DNA from 2 places in the Pseudomonas sp. KH_021 genome. Region 1 is predicted to be linked to the other one. Evidence: riboswitches for the same ligand, from Rfam matches in the RefSeq annotation. Region 1 holds a riboswitch; the other holds the start of a gene.

Region 1 (11,947 bases):
CCCATGCGAACCTCGTTCGAGAGCCTGCTAAAAACCAAGAACATGGCTCATCTGGGTGCCCCCCAGCCCGATCAACCCGTCAGCACCCAACGGGTCGCGTTTGTGCTGCTTGATCACTTTTCCATGATGGCCTTCACCGGCGCGGTAGACGCGTTGGTCACCGCCAACCTGATGAGCCCCACGCCGCTGTACCAGGTGCAAGTGGTGAGCGTCAGTGGCCAGCGCGCCTTGAGCGACCTGGGCATCGAGGTGGCCACCGATTGCAACCTTGAACACTTCGATGATCGTGCCTTGGACATGCTGGTGGTCTGCGGTGGCTATCGGGTCAAGCTGCAGTCCACGGCGCTGATCCGCCATCGGCTGAAATCGGCCGCCACTCATGCCCGCATGCTCGGCGGGCTTTGGAACGGTGCCTATTTTCTCGCCGAGGCAGGCCTGATGGACGGCTATCAATGCGCCTTTCACCCCGACGGTCGGGCCGTGATGAGCGAAGACTTCCCGCGTACGCCATTGTCATCACGCTCCTTTGTGGTCGACCGTGACCGCATGAGCTGTGCCGGCGCCAACAGCTCGCTGGGCATGATGCTAGAAGTAGTGCGGCGCAGTTTTGGCGATGGTTTTGTCAGCGCCATCGATGAAGTGCTGGGCTGCGACAAGCTGCAGGAAGTCCTGGATGTGTCGGTGGTAGCCATCGACCGCAACCCGACCCTGCCACAAGCCCTGAAACTGACCCTGGAGCTGATGAGCAGCAATATCGACGAGCCCTTGAGCATGGACGAAATTGCCCGCTGCGCCGACATCTCCCGCCGCCACTTGGAGCGGTTATTCATGCGCCATATGAACGCCTCGCCGACCCGCTACTATCTGGAACTGCGCATGACCCGCGCCCGGCAGTTGCTGCTGCAGACCAACAAGAGCATGGCCGAGATCGCCGTGGCCACGGGCTTCGTCAGCATTGCCCATTTCCAGCGGTGTTTCCGCGAGTTTTTCCAAGTGGCGCCAGGTCGCCTGCGCAAGAGCGCTCAAGCCAGGTTGCAGACCTGGTCAAATACCCCTGTCTTGTAGGAGCAGACCTTGGTCGCGATAGCATCACCGCGGTCTACCTGAGAACCGCAGCGATTTCATCGCGAGTAAACTCTGCTCCTACAATGTTTCCCCGCCCGACAAGGAGCTCCTGTGCAGTCGGTGATCTCGGTTCAGAACCTGAACAAAACCTATGCGTCCGGCCACCCGGCGTTGAAAAACATCAACCTGCAAATCCAAAAAGGTGAGATCTTCGCCCTACTGGGCCCTAACGGCGCCGGCAAGACCACCCTGATCAGCATCATCTGCGGCATCGTCAATATCGGCGAAGGCCAGGTGCTGGTTGGCGGCAAGGACATTCGCACCGACTACCGCGCCGCTCGCTCGCAAATCGGCCTGGTGCCCCAGGAACTGGTCAATGATGTGTTTGAGACGGTCTGGGCAACCGTGTGCTTCAGCCGCGGGCTGTTTGGCAAGAAGCCCAATCCCGCCTATCTGGAACAACTGCTGCGCGACCTGTCGCTGTGGGACAAGCGCGACGCCAAGTTGTTCGAGTTGTCCGGCGGCATGAAGCGCCGGGTGATGATCGCCAAGGCGTTGTCCCATGAGCCGGACATTCTCTTTCTCGATGAGCCCACCGCTGGCGTCGATGTGGAGTTGCGCCGCGACATGTGGGACATGGTCCGGCGCCTGCGCGAGCGTGGGGTCACGATTATCCTCACCACCCACTACATCGAAGAAGCCGAGGAAATGGCCGACCGTATCGGCGTGATCCGCAAGGGCGAGATCATCCTGATCGAAGACAAGGCCACGCTGATGCACAAGCTGGGCAAGAAACAACTTACCGTGCAACTCAAGCAGCCCATGACCGCCCTGCCCGCCACCCTCGCCGGTTACCCGCTGGAGCTGGACGATGACGGCCATGCGCTGGTGTTCACCTTCGACGCTCAGCGCGAGCACACCGGCATCGCCGAGCTGCTCAAGGACCTGGACCGCCACGGCATCGACTTCAAGGACCTGCAGTCGAGCCAGAGCTCACTGGAAGATATTTTTGTCAGCCTGGTGAGGACTTCGGCATGAACTTCTACGCAATCCGCGCTATCTACCTGTTCGAACTGGCGCGCACCTGGCGCACGCTGCTGCAAAGTATCGCCACCCCAGTCATTTCCACGTCCCTGTACTTCGTGGTGTTTGGCTCGGCCATCGGCTCAAGCATGGCCCAGGTGCAGGGCATCAGTTACGGCGCCTTTATCGTGCCGGGCCTGATCATGCTGGCACTGCTGACCGAGAGCATTTCCAACGCCTCGTTTGGCATCTACATGCCCAAGTATTCAGGGACCATTTATGAGTTGTTATCGGCACCGATCTCGTTCCTGGAAATCCTGATCGGTTATGTCGGTGCAGCCGCCACCAAGTCGATCATCCTGGGCCTGGTGATCCTGGTCACGGCGCGGCTGTTCGTGGACTTCCAGATCGCCCACCCTTGGGTGATGGCGCTGTTCCTGGTGCTGACGGCCGTCACGTTCAGCCTGTTCGGCTTCATTATCGGCATCTGGGCCAATGGCTGGGAAAAACTGCAAGTGGTGCCCGCCTTGATCGTCACCCCGCTGACCTTCCTGGGCGGCAGTTTCTACTCCATCGGCATGCTGCCGCCACTGTGGCAGAAGATCACCCTGTTCAACCCGGTGGTGTACCTGATCAGTGGTTTTCGCTGGAGCTTTTATGGCGTGGCAGACGTCAACGTCTGGGTCAGCATCGGCATGACCCTGGGCTTTTTGCTGGCGTGCATCCTGGTGGTGAGCTGGATCTTCAAGACCGGGTATCGGTTGCGCCACTGAATCTGCACGGTGTGTCTGGGTTGGCCGCGCGGGTAGGAGCACGGCTTGCCGGCGATTGGGCCAACGCGGTGTGTCAGGTATGGCCCATCGCGAGCAAGCTCGGCTCCTACAGGCGATTGGGCCAACGCGGGGTGTCAGGTATGGCCCATCGTGGTGTGTCGGGGGTTATGCTTGATCCAGGCCCATTTGCCAGAAGTCGGCTTCCAGCCGTGAAGCTGTGGCGAATATGCCGGTCAGCTCGGTAAAGCGCTGTTCGGTCATGGTCCGGGCGGCCAGTTCGTCGAGGTGGCGGCGGGCATCGGCAGCCACTTTCTGGTAGCCCTCCCCGGCGTACTCACCGATCCATTCGCGGTACGGATGATCACCCAAGGCTTCGACGCCATCAGGCGCCAAGGCACGGCCAATCTCGGCGTACCCGATCACACAGGGTGCCAGCGCAGCATGCAGTTCCAGCAGGTCACCTGCCGCGCCGCAGTCGAGTACATAACGGGTGTAGGCCACCGTGGCCTGATGCTCCGGCGCCGACTCAATATCCTCACGCGACAGTCCCCAGTGTGCGCACAAGCGCACATGCAGTTCGGTCTCGTCGAGGATCGCGGCCAGGCCGGCCTGGGCGGCGCGGATGTCCGCCGGGGTGCGGCTCTTGTAGGCGGCCAGCGCCCAGGCCCGGGCAAACTGGATTAGAAACAGGTAGTCCTGCACCAGATACTGACGAAACGCTGCCTCAGGCAAGGTTCCCGCACCCATCTGGCGCACGAAGTCGTGATCGACGTAACTGGTCCACTCGCTAGCCGCTGCGTTTTTTAGCCGCAGGAAAATATCCATCGATCAATCCTCGATCACGTAGGCAGCATCAAAGAATTCGCGCTCAAGCTTCACCGCGCGCAGGAAAAAGTCGGTGCTCAAGGCTTCTTCCGAAGGCCCTACCCGATCCAGCTCCGAACGCAGGAATTCAATGAATTCGCAAAAGAACGGATTGTCATGCAGGGTCACCCATTCGGCATGCACGAAGTTGGGCGGCAGCACTTTCGGCGCTCGCGTGGCCCAGTCCAGGTACAGCCATTCCGCCACGTTGAGTACCGACAGTGCTGCAACGTAGGAACGGGTTTCGGCCGCCTCACGCATGATCGCCTTGAAGCCAGCAGTCGAGGGCGCATCGGGTGCATCACGGCGTTGTTGCTCAGTCACCCCCAGCGCCTCGAAGGAGCGCAAAAAGTAGGTGTTCTCTTCCCCCGAGACCATGCCGGCAAAACGGCCCAGGCGCAGACGTGCCTCGAAGGTGTCGGCACTGGCGATGGCCGCGCCGAGCAGCGTCAGGAAACTGTCGATGAAGCGGTGGTCCTGGATCAGGTAGTTGGCCATGACCCGGTTATCGACGGTGCCGGCAAACAGTTCGCTGACAAAGCGGTGCTCGACCGCCTCGGACCAGAAGGGCTCGCTCTTGCGGCGAAGGGTTTCGGTAAAGCGCTCGGTCATGGTGCTGTGCTCTCTTTGGCAACAGCGAGACCGCGGCTATCAAGCAGGGGCGGCCTCGCAGTGAGGCCGGCAAAAAGGCAGGATCGAAAAGCCCCATCCCTTCGCCGGCATGATCCGGATCAGGTTCGAAGGGTCACCGCGCTGCAGTAGCGGTTTCTCAGCCCGATACCGGGCTCCCCTTGGTGGCATGATTCTATACAGGATGCAGGCCCGATTGTCACGCGGGCCTAGCGCTTCAGGCCCGTTGTGGCTGGGCTGCCAGCGGCTTGGCAATGGCAGGCGTCAGCACGTCCGGTTTAGGCGGTTCTGCTTCACCGTTGAGCGCCCTGTTCATCTTCTCGGTGTCCAGCGCCCCCACCCACTTGGCAATGGCCATGGTGCCCACACCATTGCCGATGGTATTGGTAATCGCCCGCGCCTCGGACATAAATCGGTCAACCCCCAGCAGCAGCACCATGCCCGCCACCGGAATGGTCCCAAGCGACGCCAAGGTTGCGGCCAGAATGATAAAGCCCGAACCCGTGACCCCCGCCGAGCCCTTGGAGGTGAACATCAGCACGGCCAGCACAATCAACTGATCGGTCAGGGTCAGTGGTGTGTTGGTCGCCTGGGCGATAAAGATGGCCGCAATGGTGTAGTAGATCGCCTGCCCGTCCGGGTTGAAGGTCAGCCCTGATGGGATAATCATCCCGGCCACCGGCTTGGACACGCCCGCTTTCTCCATCTTCGAGATCATCTGTGGCAGCACCGACTCGGACGAGCTGGTGCCCAGCACCGTAAACAACTCCTCCTTTATAAAGCGCAGGAACTTCCACAGGCTGAAGCCGCTATAACGACAGATTGGCCCCAGCACGAAGATCACGAACAGCGCGCAGGTCAGGTACACACAGGCCATCAGCTTGCCCAGCGAGAACAGCGAACCAAAGCCGTATTTGCCGATGGTAAAGGCAATCGCCCCGAACGCCCCGATGGGTGCCAGGCGCATCACCATGTTGACGATGCGAAACATGCCCTGCATCAGGCTGTCGAGGGTATCGACAAACAGTTTCGCCCGAGGACCTGCATGCGCCAGGGCGACACCCAGCAAAATCGAGAACAGCAGTATCTGCAGCACATTGCCCTTGGCAAAGGCGTCGACGATGGTGTCGGGGATGATGTTCATCACAAAATCCATGAACGTCGTGTGCTTGGCCGCGGTGGTGTAAGTGGCAATGCTTGAGGTGTCCAGCGAGGCAGCGTCGATGTTCATGCCCGCACCCGGTTTGAACACATCGACCACGACCAGGCCGACCACCAGCGCCAGGGTCGAGACCACCTCGAAGTACAACAGCGCTCGAAAGCCGACACGCCCCAACTCCTTCATGTTTTCCATGCGTGCAATGCCAGTGACCACGGTGAGGAAGATCACCGGGGCCAGCAGCATTTTGATCAGTTTGATAAAGGCATCGCCCAGGGGCTTGAGCGCTGTGCCGGTGTCAGGCATCAACACACCGATAACGGCACCGAGGACAACGGCGATCAGTACCTGGACGTAGAGTTTTCCTAGAATGCGTTTCATGACGGGGCCCTGATTTTTTATTGTTGTCAGGAAATGCCAGGGAGCCTGCCCCCTGGCGCTGTGCCGCGATGCTGCTGTGACGCCGGGTCCGATCAGCGATTGATCAAGGCAATCACCGCATCGGTAATCTGCCGCGTGGTGGCGGTGCCGCCCAGGTCAGGGGTGTGCAGGCCGCTTTCAGTCACCGCTTCAATGGCCGACATCAATTGCTTGGCGGCGGCGGCTTCACCCAAGTGTTCCAGCATCATGGCCGCCGTCCAGAAGGTTGCGACAGGGTTGGCCACGCCTTTGCCGGTAATGTCGAACGCCGAGCCGTGGATCGGCTCGAACATCGACGGGAAGTTGCGCGACGGGTTGAGGTTGGCGGTCGGCGCGATGCCCAGGCTGCCGGACAGTGCCGCGGCAAGGTCAGAGAGAATGTCGGCATGCAGGTTGGTGGCAACGATCACGTCCAGGGTCGAGGGTTTGAGCACCATGCGCGTGGTGACCGCATCGACCAGTTCCTTGTCGATTTTTACATCCGGGAAGTCCTTGGCGACTTCGTAGAAGATCTCGTCCCACAGCACCATGCCATGACGCTGGGCATTGGACTTGGTGACCATGGTCAGGTGCTTGCGCGGGCGGCTGCGGGCCAGCTCGAAAGCAAAGCGATGGATACGCTCGACACCAGCACGGGTGAACACTGACACTTCGGTCGCCACCTCTTCGGGCAGGCCCCGATGGACGCGGCCGCCATTGCCGGAGTATTCACCTTCAGAGTTTTCGCGCACCACCACCCAGTCGATCTGATCACCGTTGTGCAGCGGGCTCTTGACCCCAGGCAATACACGCGCCGGGCGCACGTTGGCGTATTGGTCGAAACCCTGGCAGATCGGCAGGCGCAGGCCCCAGAGCGAAATGTGATCCGGCACGTTCAAGGCACCGACGGCGCCAAAGAAAATGGCATCGAAGGTTTTCAGTTCCTGCAGGCCGCCTTCGGGAATGTAGTAGCCATTTTTCAGGTAGTTGTCCGAGTTCCAGTCAAAGTGCTTGAACGACAGCTCAAAGCCAGACTTTTTCGACAGGGCCTGCAGCACTTCAACGCCGGCTGCAATCACTTCAACACCAATGCCGTCACCTGGAACCGCAGCAATTTTGTAGGCGCTCATCAATTCACTCCACTCTTGTTATTCCTGTAGAACCGGGCTGTTCAATCAGGGTGTGAGCGGAGTATATGTAGTGAACGCAAAGGCGTGAGTTACTCAAAATCACTACATAATTAACTTTGAGTTACCAATGGACAAGACCCTCGACCTGTCGTTTTTCTTCCTGCTGGCCAACCAGGGCAGCCTGGCCGCCACCGCCCGCGAACTGGGCGTAACGCCCCCTGCGATCAGCAAGCGGCTGAGTGCGCTGGAAGCCCGGCTGGGTATTCGACTGGTCAACCGAACCACCCGCTCGATGAGCCTCACCACCGAAGGGGAACTGTATTTCAGCCATGCTGCGCGCATCCTGACTCAAATCGACGAGGTCGAGCAGATGGTCAGTAGCAGCCGCGCCACGCCCAAGGGGCTGATTCGCGTCAATGCTTCGCTGGGCTTCGGCCGGCGCTATATCGGCCCGGCGCTGGCAGCGTTCTATGCACGCTACCCAGAAGTGGAAATCCAGCTGGAGATCACCGACCACCCGCTGGACCTGGCCACCCACGGCTTCGACCTGGGCATTCGTTTCGGCACCCTGCCGGACGCCGCTTTTCATGCCCGCAAGATCGCCTCCAACCGCCGGCTGCTATGTGCCTCGCCTTTGTACCTGGAACAACATGGTGCCCCTGAACGCCTGACCGACCTGCCCCGGCACAATTGCATCTTCCTGCGCCAGAACGACACGCCCTATGGCGTATGGAGTTTTACCAACGGCGGACGCACGCAAAACGTCAAGGTGCGTGGCGCGCTCGGTTGCAACGACGGCGAAGTGGCCCTGAACTGGGCACTGGAAGGCTACGGGATTCTGCTGCGGGCCGAATGGGACATCGCCCGCTACGTGCGCAGCGGGCGTTTGCGCCTGGTGCTGGAAGACCAGACACCGACTCGCGCCGACGTCTATGCGGTGTACCCACAACAGCTGCATCTATCGGCGCGAGTGCGCAGCCTGATCGACTTTCTGGTGGAGCGTTTCAAGCGCATCGACCACCTGGATGAACCGGCGTTGAGCGTGGAGTGAAAGACGCTACCTGAGATCGTCAGACAACGGCGATGGCTCGTCGGCCTCGGGCACTTGCTTGACGCGGGTGGGGTCTTCCTTGCCTGGTTCTGGCCTGTTGGGGTGATTGGGGTCTATCACTGGGTCGTGTGGGTTGACTGGCGATTGGGGTGAGAGTGGGTCGTCCACTGGCAGGGAATGATTGCTCATGGTGTACCTCGGCTCGTCAGGGCCTGTGCAGTGCAGGCGATAACGATTAGAGGCTTGGTTGGCGTGACTGTGCCCAGCAGTCGACAGGTGGTGGGGCGGCGCATTTAACGAGCCCGGCTCTTACCCCTGACGGTGCGCGTGCTTGGGTAGGAGCCGGGTTTACCCGCGATGCAGGCGACGCGGTCTACTGGGGAGATGGCGGCGTGGCCATCGCAGCCAAGCAGGCTGTGTGAAAACTCCGACAAAAGTCGACCCACTCAAAAAACGACCTCCTGTAATCGCGTACACGCGACGATCGACTAGTCGGGAGGGGGTCAAGTACCCCCTAAATCAACCAAATTTTGAGTTTTCACACAGCCTGCAAGGCTGGCTCCTACCTTGGATTGTGTCATTCAATGGCTTAACTGGCTGGCATTAAGGCAAGCGAAACTGCGGATCGCCCGTCAGTTTCAACATTAACGCAACCCCTTCCGGCCACGCCCCATACCCGGTTTGGCCATTGATATGTCCGGCACGTTCCACCCACACCAGGTCACTGCCCCACGCTTGTGCGAAGGCCTTGGCTCGTTCATGGGTAACGTACGGGTCGTCAGTACTTGCCACCATGATCGTTGGAAACGGCAGCCGCTCCGTCGACATCGGTGTAAAACCATGAGTGCCGGGAGGATAGCTTTGCGCTTCAGTGTCGCTCGGAGCTACCAACAACGCGCCGCGTACCTTACTCGCCGCGGGATAGCGCTGCGCCCAGCGGGTTACCAGGGTACAAGCCAAACTGTGGGCTACCAGGACCACTTCTCCGTCGGCTGCCGCTATTTCCTCATTCAGGCGCTCAACCCAATCCTCAGCGACGGGCGTCTCCCAGTCCTCCTGCTCAACCCTGCGCAGGCTTGGGAACTGTCGCTGCCATTGTGACTGCCAGTGAGTCTCACCCGAATTGAACAGGCCCGGCAATATTAATACTCTGACAGTCATCTTCTTATTCCCTTTGAAAGCATTCATATGCCCCTGAAGAGCCACTGAGCCGAGGCGTGTAGCCGTTCGCAGATGTGATCACGAGAGCGAGTGTCTTCAGTTACAAGCAAAGAACCAACCACCAGAAGAAAATCAAGAAGATTCCTACAAGAATCTAAAGCAGCGAAGTCTGTTTCACCGCCTGCCCGGAGCTGCTTTGCAGCCCACCGTAACCCAATACGCCCTACGTTCTCTTCAGCCTTCAGCGCGTCTTTGGCGTAGAAACGACTTGAGTCGCGATGGGCTGCAAAGCAGCCCCATGTCCCTGAGGTGGCATCGCGGTGTATCAGGAAAACCGCGGCGTGTTCATCGCGGCTAAAGCCGGCTCCTACCAGAGCGCCACCGTCCGGTAGGAGCCAAACTTGGCTGCGATGGTTCTCACCGCGGTGTATCAGATGACACGCGTCAGTAGATAACCTGCCCAACCTGCAACAACCGCATGCCATTGGTGCCGCCCATGGTGTTGTAGCTATCGCCCTTGGACAGGATCACCCAATCCCCGCTGCTGACTACACCCCGCTCGACCAACGCCGCCACCGCCGCCCGATCAACCTCTTCCGGCGCCAATGCAGCTGGATCGAACGGCACCGGATAAACCCCGCGCAGCAGGCACGCCCTGCCCTGTGTCCCGGTGTGCGGCGAGAGGGCAAAGATCGGCACGCTGGAGCGGATGCGCGACATCACCAGCGGCGTGTAACCGCTTTCGGTCAGGGCGATGATGGCCTTCACGGCTTTGAAGTGGTTGGCGGTGTACATGCACGCCAAGGCGATGCTTTCGTCACAGCGAACAAACTCGCCGCCCAGGCGATGGCCCGAGGTTTCGCTGCTGGGGTGCAGTTCTGCGCCGGTGCAGATCCGCGCCATGGCGGTCACCGCCTCGACCGGGTACTCCCCTGCGGCGCTTTCAGCCGAGAGCATGACCGCGTCGGTGCAGTCGAACACCGCATTGGCCACGTCCGAGACTTCGGCGCGGGTCGGCATGGGGCTGGCGATCATCGACTCCATCATCTGCGTGGCAACGATCACCGCCTTGTTGTGGCGGCGTGCGTGCAGAATGATTTTCTTCTGGATGCCGACCAGTTCGGCATCACCGATTTCCACGCCCAGATCACCTCGGGCGACCATGACCCCATCGCTGGCTTCAATCAGACCATCGAGGGTTTCGTCGCTGGCCACCGCCTCGGCGCGCTCGACCTTGGCCACCAGCCAAGCCTGGCAGCCGGCTTCGCGAGCCAGGCGACGGGCATAGTGCATGTCGTCGGCGTCACGGGGGAACGACACGGCCAGGTAGTCCAGGTCCATCTGCGCGGCGAGCAGAATGTCGGCCCTGTCCTTGTCGGTCAGCGCGGGTGCGGTCAGGCCTCCGCCACGACGGTTGATGCCCTTGTTGTCCGACAGCGGGCCGCCGATCAGCACCACGCAATGCAACGCTTCGCTGTTGGCCGTCTCGACCCGCATCACCACCCGGCCGTCGTCCAGCAGCAGTTCATCACCCGGTTGGCAATCCTTGACCAGGTCCGGGTAGTCGATACCGACGATTTGCGAGTTGCCTTCGGTCAACGGATGGCTGATCGACAACGTGAAGCTGTCACCCACCTTGAGCTCGATGCGCTTGCCGGCAAATTTGGCGATGCGGATCTTCGGCCCTTGCAGGTCGCCCAGTAGCGCCACATGGCGGCCATGGCGCGCGGCGATTTCCCGAATCAACCGGGCCCGGGCAATGTGCTCGGCCGACGTGCCGTGGGAGAAGTTCAGGCGAGCGACGTCCATCCCGGCAAGGATCATCTGCTCGATCACCTCAGGGCTGTTGCTGGCAGGTCCGAGTGTGGCAACGATTTTGGTTCGGCGTTTACGCATTGAAAGCATCCTGAGGTTGAGTGCCGGCCAAGTGTAGGGCGCAGCCCCCTCCGTTCATTTAGGCGAGATCACAACCAGGGCAGGCAGTTGTTGTATCTTTGAACAATTCGTTGATTGCCAGAGTCGCCAGGATGTTTGAGCTCACCCACCAACTTGCCCAGAACATCGTCGATCGCGCGATGGCGATCCTGCCCCAGGATGAGAATCGTCGAGAATGACGGCACGGCCGCGCAGAACCTCAAGGGCAATACGGTGCGAGGCGCACAGTGCTGTTTGCAGATGCGGCCAACTCTGTTGTTCGTTGAAAAGAGTTTTTAATAATAATCAACAATTCATAATAGCTTGATTTAACGATAAAAACCCTCAAGCAACGCCATCGTTCCCTCGGCGACACATAATTGTGTTTGACGCCCCCCAGAAGCACGTTCAAAAATGAGGAAATCGAATAGATATTAAAAACAAAGGTAAATGAACGATGATCATACTTGGAGTCAATAGCTTTTTTGAACACCCTGCCGTTGCCCTGATAAAAAACGGGGAATTAATATTCGCTGTAGAGGATGAACGCCTGACAAGAATCAAGCATGGTAAAAGCTACTCACCCTACAAAACATATATACCATTTGATTCTATTTACTGCGCACTGAAATATTGCGATATCCACGCAAGTGAAATAGACGAAATATCATATTCGTATTCAACGGTTCATCATCGAGCAGAATTGAAAAACTGTTTCAATGGCAAAAGAAGAAGCACGTTTGGTGAAGAATTAGCCGCCTACCATAGCGCCCAACAT
Region 2 (11,947 bases), 1.6 Mb from region 1:
CTTTGCCAGTGTGTTCACGCTCTGTGAGCAGCAGGGCTTCAAGACCGTCAAGCGCTCCGTGGGTACCCTCGTAGACGCACAGACGTCGGTCTTGCTGGGCGACACCATGGGTGAGTTGCTGTTTCTCTACGCCCTGGCCGACAGTGCCTTTGTCGGTGGCAGCCTGATTGCCAGTGGCGGGCACAACCCGCTTGAGCCAGCGGCCTTGACCAAACCTGTGTTGACCGGGCCGCATGTGTTCAATTTTCTGGAAATTTCGGCGATGTTGCGCGCTGCGGGGGCTTTGCAGGAGGTTGACGATGCGCGGGGGTTGGCCGAAGCGGTGCGCCGGCTGATCGAGCTGCCCCAAGAAGCACAGAAGATAGGACAGGCGGGATTGACCGTGATGCGCGCCAACCAAGGCGCCTTGCAGCGCTTGCTGGACGGCTTGGCACGCTTGGTCTGACTGCGAAACTGGCTCCACGGTACGTTCTGCCTGATACACCGTGGCGCGCTCATCGCGGCATAGGTATCTACACAATTCTGGGGCAGCGCGGCTCTTGTAGCCGCTGCCGAGGTACGAGGCTGCGATCGGCGGCGAAGCCGTCGTAAATTCAGGCCCTTCGGTGTGCCTGATGGATTACGGTCTCAGGTTTTACGGCCGCTTCGCTGCCGATCGCAGCCTCGTACCTCGTCAGCGGCTACATTCGTAGCAGTAGACGAGTTCAGCGAGGCTAGGTCCGGGGACGTAGTCCTCGCAAAGCCTGTACTCGCGGTGTATCTGAATACTGAAGTGCCAGGTTTTACGACTGCTGCGCAGCCGGACGTGGCCTCGTTCTACTCGTCCACTGCTACGAAATGCAGTACACCAAAAGATGTGTAGATACCTATGCTCATCGCGGGCAAGCCCAGCTCCTACAAGGCCACCGCCACGGTCTGCGTGGTATGGGGTAGGAGCAGAGCTTGTCGGGGCGCCGAACCGTCGCGATGCAGACGCTGCGGTTTGCCTGATGCACCGCGGCGCGTTCATCGCGAGCAAGCTCTGCTCCTACCGGGCCTTGAGTTGTTCCTGTGCGGCTTTTGCCAGGTCCGGCGGCAGGAAGTCTTTGTCCGGGTTGTAGTCAGGCTTCAGATAGCGCTTGAGGTCTTCCAGATCCTGCGGGCTCAGCGTGCCTGCTGCCTGCTTGAGGCGCAGGTTGTCGAGGATGTAGTCATAGCGGGTGTTGTTGTAGTCACGCACCGAGGTGTACAGCTGGCGCTGGGCATCAAGCACGTCGACGATGTTGCGCGTTCCCACCTGATAACCGATTTCGGTCGCTTCCAACGCACTCTGGTTGGAGACGATCGACTGTTTGCGCGCCTGTACCTGCTCGACATCGGTATTCACCGCCCGGTGCAGGTTACGAGTGTTTTCCACCACCTGGCGCCGCAGGCTTTCGCGCTGCTGCTCGGACTGATTCAGGCGCTGATAAGCCTCGCGAACCTGCGAGCTGGTCAGGCCGCCGCTGTAGATCGGAATGTTCAACTGCAAGCCGATCGATCGTTGTTCGACATCACCGCCATAGCGCACGCCGGCCTGGGGTGCCGGGTTGGTGAAGCCCAGGCTATCGTTGTCGCCTTTCTGGTAACGCGCCACCGCATCCACGGTGGGCGCATGCCCGGCCTTGCGCTGGCGCAAGGTTTCCTCGGCCGCGCTCACCGCGTAGTTACTGGCCTGCAGGTTAAGGTTTTGCCGCGCAGCGGTGTCGACCCAGGCCTTGGCGTCGTTGGGCATCGGCGCCAGTACCGGCAGGCTGTGCTGTACACCCTGAAGCGCGTTGTACTCGCGGTTGGTCAAGGTGATCAACGCTTCGAAAGCATCATCGACCTGGCGCTGTGCCAGGATCCGATTGGCCCGGGCGGTGTCATAGCTGGCCTGGGACTGCAGCACGTCGGTCTTGTCGGAGAGGCCGACGTCGAACCGCTCGTTGGATTGGTCCAGTTGGCGCTTGAACGCGGCTTCTTCGGCCTTGGTGGACGCCAGGTTGTCCTGGGCACGCAACACGGCGAAATAGTTCTCGGCACTTTGCAAAATAAGGTTTTGCTCGGTGGCCGACAGCTCCAGTGAAGCCTGTTCGTTGACGGCTTCGGCGGCCTGCAGTTGGAACCAGCGATCAGCGCGGAAAATGGGCTGCGCCAGGGTAGCCTGCCAGGAGTTGCCGCTGCGTGTGGAGGTCAGCGAAGGTTCATCGAGCTTGGTGCGGGTGTTCAACATGTCGGCGCCGGCCGACAGGTTTGGCAGCAGGCCGGCACGGGCCTGGGGCACCACTTCACGGCGGGCCGCATAATCGGCGCGCGAGGCCGCAAGATCGGCGTTGTTGCTGACCGCTTCCTGGTAGACGCTGACCAGGTCGGTCTTGCTGGTAAGGGGCGCTTCAGCTGCCCAGGCCAATCCGTTGGAAGCACAAGACACGGCGATGGCCAGTGAGAGTTTGCGCAGCATGAGGCGATCCTTAGGTGGTAATCACAAGGGCATGAGCGGGTCAGCCATTTCCAGGGTTATAAGCCCGCTGCGAGTGTAGTTGCGCGCAGGCTTGGCAACAATCAGGCATTTGCGCCATTTATCGAGCGCTGCAACTGGGGGTTGGCTTTCGTTGTCAGTTGTGTCTAGACTGGCCACGTTCTTGTCGGGGTGCCTCGTTATGAGGCTGAGATCGGTTAATCCGGATCCCGTTGAACCTGATCAGGTTAGCGCCTGCGTAGGGAACAAGATTTCTCGTCCTCCCGGCGAGTCCTCTTGTGCTTGGTCCGGGAATGCAGTTCATGCCATGAAACTGCCCTCGACGAGACCAGCACAGCACCAGCACTGGTGCGTCCGTGCTTTTCAGGTTCACTCCGACAATCCGCCCGCCTGGATGCTGATTGGAGAGCCTGTGATGAGTAAACAACAAAAAAATAATGTGCACCTGAGTGAGTCGGCCCAAGTCGACCAGCAGTCTGTTCAGCCGTTCACCCGTTCACAAAAAATCTACGTTCAAGGCTCGCGCCCGGACATCCGTGTCCCTATGCGGGAGATCAGCCTGGACGTCACGCCGACCGACTTTGGCGGCGAGATCAACGCCCCGGTGCTGGTCTACGATACCTCCGGCCCCTACACCGACCCCGCTGTGCAGATCGACGTGCGCAAGGGCCTGGGCGATGTACGCTCGGCCTGGATCGATGATCGTGGCGACACCGAGCGCCTGCCCGGGCTGAGCTCCCACTTCGGCCAGCAACGCCTGGACGACGAAGAACTGACCAAGCTGCGTTTTGCCCACGTGCGCAACCCACGCCGGGCCAAGGCCGGTGCCAACGTCAGCCAGATGCACTATGCCCGCCAGGGCATCATCACCGCCGAGATGGAATACGTCGCCCTGCGCGAAAACATGAAGCTGGAAGAGGCCCGTGCTGCTGGCCTGCTCAAGCAGCAGCATGCCGGGCACAGCTTCGGCGCGAGCATCCCGAAAGAGATCACCTCTGAGTTCGTGCGCGAGGAAATCGCTCGCGGCCGCGCGATCATCCCGGCCAACATCAACCACACCGAGCTTGAGCCGATGATCATCGGCCGTAACTTCCTGGTGAAGATCAACGGCAACATCGGCAACAGTGCCCTGGGTTCCTCCATCGAAGAGGAAGTGGCCAAGCTGACCTGGGGTATCCGCTGGGGCTCGGACACGGTCATGGACCTGTCCACGGGCAAGCACATTCACGAAACCCGCGAGTGGATCATCCGCAACTCGCCGGTGCCGATTGGCACTGTGCCGATCTACCAGGCTCTGGAAAAGGTCAACGGCGTGGCCGAAGACCTGACCTGGGAACTGTTCCGCGACACCCTGATCGAGCAAGCCGAGCAGGGCGTGGACTACTTCACCATCCACGCCGGGGTGTTGCTGCGCTATGTGCCGATGACGGCCAAGCGAGTGACCGGCATCGTCAGCCGTGGCGGCTCGATCATGGCCAAGTGGTGCCTGGCCCACCACAAGGAAAACTTCCTCTACACCCATTTCGACGAAATCTGCGAAATCATGAAGGCCTATGACGTCAGCTTCTCGCTGGGCGACGGCCTGCGTCCGGGCTCGATTGCCGATGCCAACGACGAAGCGCAGTTCGGTGAGCTGGAAACCCTGGGCGAGCTGACCAAGATCGCCTGGAAGCACGACGTGCAGTGCATGATCGAAGGCCCGGGCCATGTGCCTATGCAACTGATCAAGGAGAACATGGACAAGCAGCTGGAGTGCTGCGACGAGGCGCCGTTCTATACCCTTGGCCCGCTGACCACCGACATCGCCCCTGGCTATGACCACATCACTTCGGGCATTGGTGCGGCGATGATTGGCTGGTTCGGCTGCGCCATGCTCTGCTACGTCACCCCCAAGGAGCACCTGGGGCTGCCCAACAAGGATGACGTCAAGACCGGGATCATCACCTACAAGATCGCCGCCCATGCGGCCGACCTTGCCAAGGGGCACCCCGGTGCACAGATTCGTGACAATGCCTTGAGCAAGGCGCGTTTCGAGTTCCGCTGGGAAGACCAGTTCAACCTGGGCCTGGACCCGGACACTGCACGGGCCTACCACGATGAAACCCTGCCGAAGGAATCGGCCAAGGTCGCGCACTTCTGCTCCATGTGCGGGCCGAAATTCTGCTCGATGAAAATCACCCAGGAAGTGCGAGAATACGCCGCCAACCAGCGCATTGAAGCGAGCAACGTGGAAGCCGAGGACGGCATGCGCGAGCAGTCCGAGCGGTTCCGCAAGGAAGGCAGCCAGCTGTATCAGAAAGTCTGATCGGCACTCCGACTTACCTGAACGCCGAACCACCGCGTGGCCTTCATCGCAGGCAAGCCTGGCTCCTACAAGATCTGTAGGAGCCGGGTTTACCCGCGATGAAGGCCACGCGGTCTGACTGAGTACCGCGGTGTGTCCATCGCGGTTTTTGGGCAGCCAGTGATTAACAACAACACTTATCTGTCTGAGATCGAACATGTGAACACTTCATCCAGTACCTATTCCCCCGACCAGGCGATCAGCGCAAGCCAGCGTGTTTTCGGGGCGCGTGACCTGTTTTCCCTGTGGTTTTCCCTTGGCATCGGCCTGATGGTGCTGCAGACCGGTGCACTGCTGGCGCCAGGCCTGGGCCTGTCCGGCTCGATTCTGGCGATCCTGCTGGGCACGGCGGTGGGGGTTCTGCTGCTGGCGGCCGTGGGCGTGATCGGTAGCGACACCGGCCTTTCGGCCATGGCTTCGCTCAAACTGACCTTGGGCAAGCAGGGCGCAGCTGTGCCGGCCGTGCTCAACCTGCTGCAATTGATCGGTTGGGGCACGTTCGAAATCATCGTTATGCGCGATGCTGCAAGCCTGTTGGGTGCGCGAGTGTTCGGCGAGGGCGGCCTTGGGACCAGTCCCCTGTTGTGGACATTGTTTTTCGGCGGGCTGGCGACTTTGCTGGCGATTGGCGGGCCGCTGACCTTCGTGCGCAAAGTCTTGCGCAAGTGGGGTATCTGGGTGCTGCTGGGCTCCTGCCTGTGGCTGACCTGGAACCTGGTTACCAAGGCCGATTTGCCAACCCTCTGGGCTCAGGCCGGTGATGGCACGTTGTCGTTTGCGGTCGGTTTCGACATCGCCATTGCCATGCCGCTGTCGTGGTTGCCGCTGATCGCCGACTATTCGCGCTTCGGCAAGGGTGGCAAGGGCGTTTTCACGGGCACTGCCGTGGGCTACTTTATCGGCAACGTCTGGATGATGAGCCTGGGCGTCGGCTACATCCTGGCCTTCGCGCCCAGTGGCGAAGCCAATGCCATGTTGCTGGCGCTGGCAGGCGCGGGCCTGGGTATCCCGCTGCTACTGATCCTGCTCGACGAGTCGGAAAAAGCCTTTGCCGACATCCATTCGGCAGCCGTTTCCACCGGCATGTTGGTGCGTGTGAAAGTCGAACACCTGGCCTTGGCGCTGGGCCTGCTCTGCACCCTGATCGCCTGCGTGGCGCCGCTGACCCAGTACCAGAACTTCCTGTTGCTGATCGGTTCGGTATTCGCACCGCTGTTTGGCGTCGTGCTGGTCGATCACTTCATCCTGCGCCAGCGCAGCGCCACGACGGCAATGGTCGGCCTGCGCTGGACAGCGCTGCTGGCCTGGCTGGGCGGTATCAGCACCTACCACTTGCTGGCTAACCTGTATCCGGATGTCGGCGCCACCCTGCCGTCGCTGATTCTGGCAGGGCTGTTGCAGTACGCGCTGGGTCGGGCTTTCAGCCGCGGCCAGGAAACAGCTCGGGCTTGATCACACCGTTCAGGCGGGCATAGGGGATCTTCAGTTCGACGTGGCCCATGGCGTAAGGGGCAATGCTGTACACGTCGTACTTGAGGATCACCCCACCGTAGGTCAGGGCCACGTTCGGGGTTTTCTGGAATGGCCAGGTCTTGTTGAATTCAGCGTCCTGATCCAGTTTGCTGCTGATCAGCCAACCTTTGTGGGCTTCCTGCGCGGCGAGCCAGAAGGTGTTTTCCTGGCCGGGCACCAGCATGTCCTGCAGGGCCAGGGCGCGGTGCTGCTGGCGCGAATAGTTGATAAAGGCGCGACCGGGCATGCCATGGGCACCGCCGGTATCCAGATAGCTGGACAGCTCAATGATCACCAGTCCGTCATGCTGCTCGCGTACCTTGGCTTGCAGGTAGGTGCTGTTGCGTTTGCCTGCGGTGCTCAGAAACTGCTCTTCGTACGCCTTGAGCGAGGTTGGCATGGGCGCGTCAGGCGAGTTGCGGGTCATTTCCAGCAGCTTTCGCTCGATCAGCGGGTCCAGTTGCGGCTCGCCTGGAAAGTGCAACGTGTCGATATTCACCAACGGACAGTCAGCGGCGCTGCAGCCGGGCTTGATGTGCTCCCAGGCCTCGCGCTTGGCTTCGAGCGGGGCCCGCAGGTTGGGTTGAAACAGACTTTGGCAAGCGCCCAGGGTCAGGGCCACGCAGGCCACGGCGACAAGTTTGGATAACGACATGCTAATCCTTGGGGTGTTGAGGCAAAAATTCTCGTGGTTGGACTGTCGGCAAAGCCGTCAGTTCGCCACTAGAATCAATACAGTCGATTCGACTGATGGCTGCCTATCGTGGCAGCCTGCTCGCTATCTTGAAAGAGGCTGCACGATTGCAGGGGCCGCGTTAGGATGGCCCGAAGTTGTAACCGCAAGGTAACGAGGATATTCATGACTGACAGCGCACACACCTTTCCGACCGCCGTCGAGATTACCCGGCGGGAAAATTGCTTCCAGGGTTTCTACCGGCTTGACCGGCTGCACCTGAAGCACGAACTGTTCGCCGGTGGCATGGGCCGGGAAATCAGCCGCGAGCTGTTTGTACGCCACGATGCGGTGTGCGTGCTGCCCTACGATCCCCAGCGCGATGAAGTGGTGTTGATCGAGCAGTTTCGGGTTGGCGCCATGGGCAAGACCGCCAACCCCTGGCTTGTGGAGTTGGTCGCTGGTCTGATCGATAAAGACGAGCAGCCGGAAGAAGTTGCGCACCGCGAGGCGCAGGAGGAAGCTGGGCTGAAGTTCAGTGCGCTGTGGCCGATGACTAAGTATTTTCCGTCACCCGGTGGCAGCGATGAATTGGTTCATCTGTATCTGGGGCGCTGCGACAGCCAGGGGGCGGGCGGCCTGCACGGCCTGGAGGAAGAGGGCGAAGATATACGCGTAAAGGTCTGGGCATTCGAGGATGCCTTGCAGGCCGTACGCGATGGGCAAATCATTAACGCGGCGAGCATTATTGCCTTGCAATGGCTGGCGTTGAACCGCGATGAAGTCAGGGGGCTATGGTCGTGAATCTGTTGCGCGAACGCTACCGGGTCGATCTGGTCGGGTTGCAAGCTGCTTGCGAGGCCAACTATGCGCGCCTGATGCGCCTGTTGCCGGACATGCGCAGCACTGAGCGCACCCGCCGTATCGCCATGACCCAAGGGGACCAAATGCTTGGGGTACTGTCGCTGGAGGTCGTGTTGGCTTGTCCGTATACGACCACCCTGCGCGTGCGCCAGGAGCACAGCCTGCCTTGGCTGCCGGTGCCGCAAATGGAAGTTCAGGTGTACCACGATGCGCGCATGGCCGAAGTCATCGGCGCCGAGCATGCGCGACGCTTTCGCAGCATTTATCCCTATCCCAATGCCGCCATGCACCAGCCGGATGAAAAGGCCCAGCTCAATTTGTTCCTTGGCGAGTGGCTGAGCCATTGCCTGGCCTGCGGCCACGAGTTCGAAGCGGTTCGCTGACAGGGTTTGGCCTGTGCTTGGCGCAACAGTTTGAATCGAACAGCTATGTAATAACCTTTCTGTACTGACCTCCCTAGATCAACACATTGATCCAATGCTTTGATTAGGAGAGCGGCATGCAGATAGGGATAGTCGGCGCGGGTTGGAATGGGTGCCATATTGCGCTGGAGTTGGCCAGGGCCGGTCACCGCGTCATGTTGCTGGAAAGAAACAGCGATATATTTAGTGGCGTTTCAGGCGACTTTGGCATTCGCCTGCATAAGGGGCCTCACTATCCACGCTCCAAAGTGACACGCGACAGCTGTCTAGAGGCCTTCGGTCGGTTTTGTCGAATCTACCCACAGCTGGTGGTCGCCCATCAGTCTTCTGTCTATGCACACGGCTTGCGAGACGCGCTGGGGAAGCCTTCGAAAGTCACCAACGAGCATTTCGCCGCGGTGTGCCATGAGTCGCCGGAATGCAGGCCACTTGACTGCAGCGCTGAAGGGTTCCGCTCCCTGGAGTCGGCCTTTGAACTGGAAGAGCCAAGCGTGGTGTTGGGCAAGCGCCTGCGGGATTTTTTTCATGAGCAACTAAGGCAGGCTGGCATCGAGATTCATTGCAATTTCGAGGTGCTGCACAGTGAAGAACAGGGGGCAGACGTTCGACTGCACGGGGCTAATGATCGGGTCTATACCTTTGACCGGGTCATTAACACCAGCGGATATCAATCGCTTATTCCCGCAGCCTTTCCCGCTACGTTGCCCGTGGCCATGGATGTGGTCTACCAAGTCTGCCTGGGGTTGATGTACGAAGACTCCGAACCTTGCGAAAAACCCCTCTCTTTTATCGTCATGGACGGCTGGTTTCCCTGTCTGATGCCAGTCATCGACGACCATAGGGTCATGGCGAACCGCTATGTGCTGACCCATGGCAGCTACACCATCATGGGCTCCTTTGATACGGCGCTGCAGGCCCAAGACATCCTGGCGCGGATCGACGATGATTTCATTGAAAACAAAGTCAAGCCGCTGTGTGAGGCACAGATGCAGCGTTTCTGGCCGCCATTCACTCAGCGCTTTGTCTATAGCGGCTGGAAAGGCGCGGTGTTGGCCAAGCTGCGCACCCGTACCGAATTCAGAAGTTCACCCGTATTCGGGCATGGTAAGACCCTTTATGTTTTTCCGGGTAAAGTGAGTAATGTGCTGGCCGCTGCCGACGAAGTGCTGGCACTGTTGGATGATCGCGACTGTGCCACACAGGCCGGTTTCCGCTATGTGCGCACAGGCGTGCTGGCCAGCGCCCGCCAGGAAATCCAGACCCGAGCAGCCCACGGGGAACGCAACACCGCGAGTCTGCGCACCTTCGAGGCGCTGAATGCGGACTAAGGTTTAAGAAACTGTGAGCCCGGCCGCACTCTGCCGGTTTGCCCAGGCTGGGTGCAGTCCGCATAATTGCGGGCAGTTCTTGCCCGGAGAAACATCTTGTCCAGCCCGCCTGATCGGATCGCTGAAAAATCGGTCACCCTCGTGCAATTGTCCGATAGCCACCTGTTTGCTGAAGCGGGGGGCACCCTGCTGGGCATGAATACATCAGAGAGTTTAAGCCGGGTCGTCGATCAAGTGCTTGTCGAGCAACCGCAGATCGATCTGGTGCTGGCCACCGGCGATTTGACCCAGGATGGCAGCGCCGCGTCCTATCAGCGTTTTATCGAGCAAAGTGCAAGGCTCAACGCGCCGGTGCGCTGGCTGTGCGGCAATCATGACGAGCCGCAGGTCATGGCGCAGGTCAGTGCCGGGAGCGATCTCCTGGAGCCCATCGTCGACATCGGACAATGGCGCGTGGTGATGCTCAATTCGGCGATCGAAGGTTCAGTGCCGGGGAATCTGCAAGCGCAGCAACTGGAGCGCCTGGCCCATTCCCTTGAGCAAGCGCCCGAGCGTCACCACCTGATTTGCCTGCATCACCAGCCTGTGGATATCCGCTGCGCCTGGATGGCGCCGATTGGTTTACGCAACGCCGATGAGTTTTTTGCGCTGATCGATCGCTTCAAACAGGTCCGTGCCGTGCTCTGGGGGCATATCCATCAGGAATGGGACGAGGTGCGAAACGGGGTACGGCTGATGGCTTCACCGTCTACCTGTATGCAGTTCCTGCCCCACAGCGACGACTTCAAGGTCGATGTCGACAAGACACCGGGCTACCGCTGGCTGCGCTTGCACGCCGATGGAGGTCTTGAGACGGGCGTCTCGCGCCTTCGCGCCTTCCATTACGATGTGGATTACGGCGACGGTTACTGATCGCCCTTTGGCATTAATCGTTGCTAAACATCTGAAGCTGCTTTATCTCTCGCCTAACAGGCTAAACTGCGCATTTTTGCGCTCCGGGCAAGTTGCCGGGTGTTTATGGAGGCTCTGAGGGCGGCATGTCAGGTTCTATTCTTTATATTCACGGTTTCAACAGTGCGCCAGCTTCCGGCAAGGCTCGCCAATTGGCGGCAGTGATGCAACAGCTCGGGTTTGCCGATCAGTTACAGGTCCCAGCCTTGCATCATCATCCCCGCCAAGCCATCGCGCAGTTGGAGGCGGCCATTGCAGCGCTTGGCCGACCGTTGCTGGTCGGCAGCTCGCTCGGCGGCTACTATGCCACTCACCTGGCCGAGCGCCATGGCCTGAAGGCCCTGTTGATCAACCCTGCGGTCAACCCGCACCGATTGTTCGACGGCTACCTTGGGCCGCAGCAGAATTTATACACCGGTGAAACCTGGGAACTGACCCTGGACCACGTGCAGGCCCTGGCTGAGCTGGAAGTACCCGCTCCGCAAGAGGCCCACAGGTTTCAGGTATGGTTGCAAACCGCTGATGAAACCCTGGACTATCGCCGCGCCGAACGGTTCTACCGGGCCTGTGCCCTGCGCATAGAAGCCGGCGGTGATCACGGGTTCCAGGGCTTTGCCCAGCGCTTGCCTGCCTTGCTGACGTTTGCCGGCATACCCGCTGCGCGCTTTCAGGGCCTTGATTTCGCTGCCCTGTGATCACTCAGCTGCGCGATACTTTCTTTTTCACGAACGACTGACGACGAGAACCCATGGCCAATCCCAGCGCTAGCTCTTATAACGCAGACGCCATCGAAGTCCTCTCGGGCCTCGACCCGGTTCGCAAGCGACCGGGCATGTACACCGACACCAGCCGGCCGAACCACCTTGCCCAGGAAGTCATCGACAACAGTGTCGACGAAGCACTGGCCGGGCATGCCAAGTCGGTTGCGGTGATCCTGCATGCCGATCATTCCCTGGAAGTGACCGATGATGGTCGCGGCATGCCAGTGGACATTCACCCCGAAGAAGGCGTGTCGGGTGTCGAACTGATCCTCACCAAGCTCCACGCGGGTGGCAAGTTCTCCAACAAGAACTACCAGTTTTCCGGTGGCCTGCACGGCGTCGGTATTTCGGTGGTCAACGCCTTGTCGACCCTGGTGCGGGTCAAGGTCAAGCGCGACGGCAACGAATACCAGATGACCTTCGCCGATGGTTACAAGTCCACCGACCTTGAAGTGGTCGGCTCGGTGGGCAAGCGCAACACCGGCACCAGTGTCTATTTCTCCCCGGACCCGAAGTATTTCGATTCTCCCAAATTCTCTGTCAGCCGCCTCAAGCATGTGCTCAAGGCCAAGGCAGTGCTGTGCCCGGGGCTGTTGGTCAGTTTCGAAGACAA

What was found. A riboswitch is a leader RNA that binds a small molecule or an ion and turns the genes downstream of it on or off. The one in region 1 is predicted to bind thiamine pyrophosphate.
Region 2: it holds a riboswitch for thiamine pyrophosphate, as region 1 does, so the genes downstream of both, thiC (phosphomethylpyrimidine synthase ThiC) here and AC3IX4_RS19090 (TenA family protein) in region 1, are expected to answer to the same signal.

What each region holds. Positions count from the first base shown of each region.
Region 1 covers NZ_CM174477.1:4,146,713-4,158,659, forward strand. Annotated here, with positions in the region: gene AC3IX4_RS19070 (GlxA family transcriptional regulator) at 4-1,065, shown strand; gene AC3IX4_RS19075 (ABC transporter ATP-binding protein) at 1,177-2,103, shown strand; gene AC3IX4_RS19080 (ABC transporter permease) at 2,100-2,861, shown strand; gene tenA (thiaminase II) at 3,027-3,686, opposite strand; gene AC3IX4_RS19090 (TenA family protein) at 3,690-4,337, opposite strand; TPP riboswitch at 4,417-4,527, opposite strand; gene AC3IX4_RS19095 (dicarboxylate/amino acid:cation symporter) at 4,573-5,895, opposite strand; gene AC3IX4_RS19100 (tartrate dehydrogenase) at 5,988-7,043, opposite strand; gene AC3IX4_RS19105 (LysR family transcriptional regulator) at 7,171-8,094, shown strand; gene AC3IX4_RS19110 (hypothetical protein) at 8,101-8,283, opposite strand; gene AC3IX4_RS19115 (RBBP9/YdeN family alpha/beta hydrolase) at 8,698-9,255, opposite strand; gene pyk (pyruvate kinase) at 9,700-11,151, opposite strand; gene AC3IX4_RS19125 (carbamoyltransferase N-terminal domain-containing protein) at 11,627-11,947, shown strand, end outside.
Region 2 covers NZ_CM174477.1:5,757,797-5,769,743, reverse strand. Annotated here, with positions in the region: gene waaA (lipid IV(A) 3-deoxy-D-manno-octulosonic acid transferase) at 1-445, shown strand, start outside; gene AC3IX4_RS26585 (TolC family outer membrane protein) at 1,028-2,461, opposite strand; TPP riboswitch at 2,637-2,741, shown strand; gene thiC (phosphomethylpyrimidine synthase ThiC) at 2,895-4,784, shown strand; gene cytX (putative hydroxymethylpyrimidine transporter CytX) at 4,983-6,275, shown strand; gene AC3IX4_RS26570 (RsiV family protein) at 6,244-6,990, opposite strand; gene AC3IX4_RS26565 (NUDIX domain-containing protein) at 7,195-7,812, shown strand; gene AC3IX4_RS26560 (DUF1249 domain-containing protein) at 7,803-8,255, shown strand; gene AC3IX4_RS26555 (FAD-dependent oxidoreductase) at 8,372-9,622, shown strand; gene cpdA (3',5'-cyclic-AMP phosphodiesterase) at 9,719-10,534, shown strand; gene AC3IX4_RS26545 (YqiA/YcfP family alpha/beta fold hydrolase) at 10,660-11,268, shown strand; gene parE (DNA topoisomerase IV subunit B) at 11,322-11,947, shown strand, end outside.